2 regions of the Nocardioides panacisoli genome follow, and region 1 is predicted to be linked to the other one. Evidence: predicted binding sites of a transcription regulator. Region 1 holds the regulator's gene; the other holds the start of a gene.

Region 1 (2,196 bases):
AGCCGGTCCGCCGTGCCGGCGCCGCAACCGCCGGAGCAGAATTCCGAGAAGTTGTTGTCGAGGACCACGTATCCGCCCGCGCCGCGACCCCAGAGCGCGTTCTTGCGGTCCGCGACGGCGTAGCCGAAGACGCCGACGTCACGGCCGATGTCGGCCAGGTAGACGTCGGGGCGGTTGTCGCCGCCCCGGCCGGCGTCGTTGAGCGGGCCCCGGAAGCCACGTCCCCGGATGCGCTGGTGCGCGGTGGTCACCGCACGGCGTACGTCGACCGCGAAGGAGCGGCTGGCGGCGTGGCGGCCGCCCGTGACGTAGTGCACGCACACCGCCGAGCTGCAGGTGCGCCGGGAGGCCCCGTCGGGATACTTGGGCTCGTACGCCGGCCCACTGCCGTCGGTGGGGCGCGCCAGCAGCGAGTCGGCACGCTCCTGCTCCTTGCCCGAGAGCGCGTCGCGGGTCAGGAAGAGGTCGCGCATGGCCATCGTGAGGTCGACACCCTGCTGGCGGGAGTCGTCGGGACGGCTGCTGCCGCGGCCGATGTTGCCCGAGAGGATGCCCTCCACCATGGCGAGCGCCTCCTGGGCGCGACCGCGCTTGTCGTCCTTGTCCTTGGCGACGGCGCTGGTCGGGGCCAGCAGGGCGGCAGCGAGCGTGAGGACGATGGCCGGCAGTGCAACGAGGCGCGCGCCCCGCAGACGGGGGTGGTTCATGACGTGCTGCTCCCAGGGGGAAGACGGAAGGGCCGGGCCAGCCTACGGCAGTGATGCCGCCCCGTGGGGCAACGCCGAGCCTCAGATGCTGCGCATCACGGCGGTGACCTTGCCCAGGATCGTGGCGTGGGTGCCGTCGATGGGCTCGAATGCGTCGTTGTGGGGCAACAGCCAGACCTGCCCGTCCTTGCGCTGGAAGGTCTTCACCGTCGCCTCGCCGTCGATCATCGCGGCGACGATGTCACCGTTGTCGGCATCGGGCTGCTGGCGGATCACGACGAAGTCGCCGTCGCAGATCGCGGCGTCGATCATCGACTCGCCCGAGACCTCGAGCAGGAACAGCTGTCCCTCGCCCACGATCTGCTTGGGCAGCGGCATGACCTCCTCGATGCGCTCCTCGGCCAGGATCGGGCCGCCCGCGGCGATACGGCCCACGAGGGGGACGTAGCTGGCTGCGGGGGAGGCGTCACCGGCGCCGGTCTCGTCGTAGCTGGACTCCTCGGCGGCGGAGAGCGACTTGCGGGCCTTCATCACCTCGGGGAGGAAGACCTCGAGGGCGCGCGGCCGGTTGGGGTCGCGCTTGATGAAGCCCTTGTCCTCGAGCGTGCGCAGCTGGTGGGCGACGCTGGAGGTGCTGGTCAGGCCGACCGCGCTGCCGATCTCGCGCATGCTGGGCGGGTAGCCACGGTTCTCGATGCTGTCCTTGATGGTGGCCAGCACGCGCTGCTGTCGCGGGGTCAGCCCGGTGGCGTCCGGCGGCCCGTCGGGGAACTCGGCAACCTTCTTCAAGCCTGCCTTCTGCTTGCCGGCCATGGCGTCCTCCTGCGCAGCGGTGATCGAGTGCCTTGACGGTAGTCCTCCCAGCGCACGGTTTCAAACAACTGTTCGAACCGCGCGTGTCGCGACACGCCTCGAACAAGGATTCGAACAGGTCCTTGACTTCGTTCGAACAGGTGATCTAACCTCGCACATGTGTTCGATCGAACGTCTGATCGATCCGCTGGCCCGATCGCCGTACGGCGAAGTGTCGGCGGTCCCGACTAGACATCGCATCGCACGCACGACCCCCGCCGATCACCGGATCGACACTTCCCCCTGGAGGTCCCCATGAGCACGATCGCCCTTGCCCCGCAGGTCTCCTACGACGCGCGCCGTCCGGCGCCGGTCCGCCTCACTCGTCGCGGCCGGGTGGCCGTCATGGTGCTCGGGCTGCTGCTCGCGCTGGGCGCCGCCGTCTGGCTCGCTGCCGGATCCGTCGCCTCCGACGAGGCCGGCGTGGTGCAGGTCGAGGTCGTGACCGTCGACCACGGGGAGACGCTGTGGGACATCGCGGCCGACGCCGCCGCGGGTGGCGACGTGCTGACCATGATGGATCGCATCCGCGACCTCAACACCTTCGAGGGCAACCTGCTCCAGGCGGGTCAAGAGCTGCGCGTTCCGCTCGACTGAGCGCGCGCACGGACTACTCGCCGACCTCGACCCCCGGCGA
Region 2 (2,196 bases), 210 kb from region 1:
GGCATCGCGGGGATCGCGACCGTCGTGGGCACAGGTGGGATCGGGGCAATTGCGACCGACGCGCCGGCCCTCTCGGTCGCGCTGGCCGATCGTGCCGGGCTCACCGCCGCAGGCACCGGAGTCCGTCGGCCGCGGCGCGGCCAACGGCATCAGCGCGGTCTTGACCAGCTCGGCCTCCTCGGCGGTGGCGTAGCCCCGGATGCGGACCCCGCCCAGGCCGTCGGCGCTGAAGGCGAGGTGGCGCGCGCGGTGGGCGCCGCGCTCGGTCAGCTCCTTGTCGCGCTCACCACCCAGCAGGCGCCCGTCGGGGTCCAGCTCGGCCACGACGCCGGGCATCGCACGGTCGAGGTCGGTCGCGTCGTACCCGTGCTGCGCGACGCGGTCGAGCATCGTGCTCGCCGCCGTGGCGCGGAACTCGGGGTCGCGCGGCAGGGTCGCGACCCGGTTGCCGATCACGCGGGCCTGCGCCAACGAGATGTCACCGGCGGACAGCGCACTGCGCACCTCGGGAAGCTCACGCGTCTGCCGCGCGGTGCGGACCAGTCCACCGCCGGCGCCCTTGTGACCACCGGTCACGTGGGTCAGCAACTCCTTCGCGCCGGCCCACCCCAGGTCCTGGGCGGCACCGGTGTCCTCCAGGCGGTCGGCCAGCGTCACCAGCACCGCGTCGAGCGCCGCCCGGGCACGCGCCACGTCCGCGGCCGCGGCGGGCAGGTCGCCGGCCTCGATCTCTGCCGCCGATCGCGCGAGCCGCACCGCAGCGTCGGCGACCTCGGCGGCCGACGAGGCGGGAGCGGTGCTGGGCGACATCTTCCGATGGTATCGAACACGTGTTCGAATCGCAAGGAATCCACGGCTCGATCGGGCACGCCTGCAACCGTTGACCCTGCTGTCGCGTAGAGCATGGTGAGGACAGCGATCTCAGGGGGCGCCGTGGACGAGCAGGAGTTCGACGAGTTCTACGCTGCGTCGTTCCGCCGGGTCACCACCCAGGTCTACGCGCTCATCGGGGACGCGGAGGAGGCCGCGGACTGCGTGCAGGAGGCGTTCGCCCGGGCCTGGTCGCACCGTCGCAAGCTGGACCGTGCCGAGTACCCCGAGGCGTGGGTGCGTACGACGGCCCACCGGCTGGCCATCAGCCGATGGCGCCGGCGGCGCCGGGACCGTGGGGCACCGGACCGCGCCGTGGGGGGTGCGCTCGCCACGCGCGAGGTGGACGAGACGCACGTCGCGCTGGTCGCGGCGCTGCGGCAACTGCCGCCGGCGCAACGCGAGGCGCTCGTCCTGCACCACATCGCCGACCTCCCGGTCCACCGCGTCGCTGTCGAGGTCGGCGCCCCGGAGGGCACCGTCAAGGCCCGCCTGAGCCGCGGGCGCACCGCACTCGCCGCCCTGCTCACCGACGATCCGTCCGGTGGCATCGCAGGAGGAATCAACCATGCCTGACCCCATCGAGCACATGCAGCACCTGCGCGACGCGATGCCCGACGCACCGATGCCGTCGGCTGCCGCCGTACGTCGTCGCGGTGACCGGCTGCGCCGCCGCCGGACGGTGGGGCTCACCGGAGCGACCGCGCTGGCCGTGGTCGCGGTCGTCGCTCCGCTCGCGATCCTGACCGGTGGCGACGACGCCGGGCAGGTCGATCCTGCGGCTCCCACCACCACGGGCGGCGCGCCGAGCATCAGCCGGTCGGACCTGATGACCGACGCCGAGACCGAGTTCGACCTCAACGAGCAGTGGCAGGTCGGCGAGACCTTCGCGGGCGACGGCCAGGCGGTCGCCAACGCGTGCCAGGAGTCCTCCTTCGCCGATCTCGGTGCCGGAGCGGTGTTCCAGCGGACGTGGAGCCTGGAGGTCCACTCGCTGACGCAGGTCATCGCCGAGTTCGACTCCGCCGCCGATGCGACGGCGGCCCGGGAGGAGGTCCGCGGCTGGCTCGCCGACTGCACGCCGGCGGGTGCCTCCGGGACCTCGACGAGTGACCTGCCGGCCGCCGACGACGTCGCGGACGGGTCCGCGGTCCTGGCCCGCACCACCTACCGCCTCGACGGGCCGACCGGTGGCGAGGCCTTCAACGACCACGCGTTGGTGACCGGCGCCGCCGTGACCGGGGACCGGCTGACGGTGCTCTCCCACGACATGCCCACGGCGGACTACGACCCGATCTGGGGGATCACGTCACCGGTCGAGCGCAT

What was found. Region 1 encodes LexA, which represses DNA repair genes until DNA is damaged. Its sites were predicted from a motif close to TCGAACANNTGTTCGA; they were not measured.
Region 2: a site for LexA is predicted at 823-838, ahead of KUV85_RS09285 (HNH endonuclease signature motif containing protein). Genes of this name have one in related genera too.

The regions. Positions count from the first base shown of each region.
Region 1 covers NZ_CP080409.1:2,110,722-2,112,917, reverse strand. Annotated here, with positions in the region: gene KUV85_RS10340 (MXAN_6640 family putative metalloprotease) at 1-707, opposite strand, end outside; gene lexA (transcriptional repressor LexA) at 789-1,520, opposite strand; gene KUV85_RS10330 (LysM peptidoglycan-binding domain-containing protein) at 1,815-2,156, shown strand.
Region 2 covers NZ_CP080409.1:1,899,462-1,901,657, forward strand. Annotated here, with positions in the region: gene KUV85_RS09285 (HNH endonuclease signature motif containing protein) at 1-810, opposite strand, end outside; gene KUV85_RS09290 (RNA polymerase sigma factor) at 934-1,446, shown strand; gene KUV85_RS09295 (hypothetical protein) at 1,439-2,196, shown strand, end outside.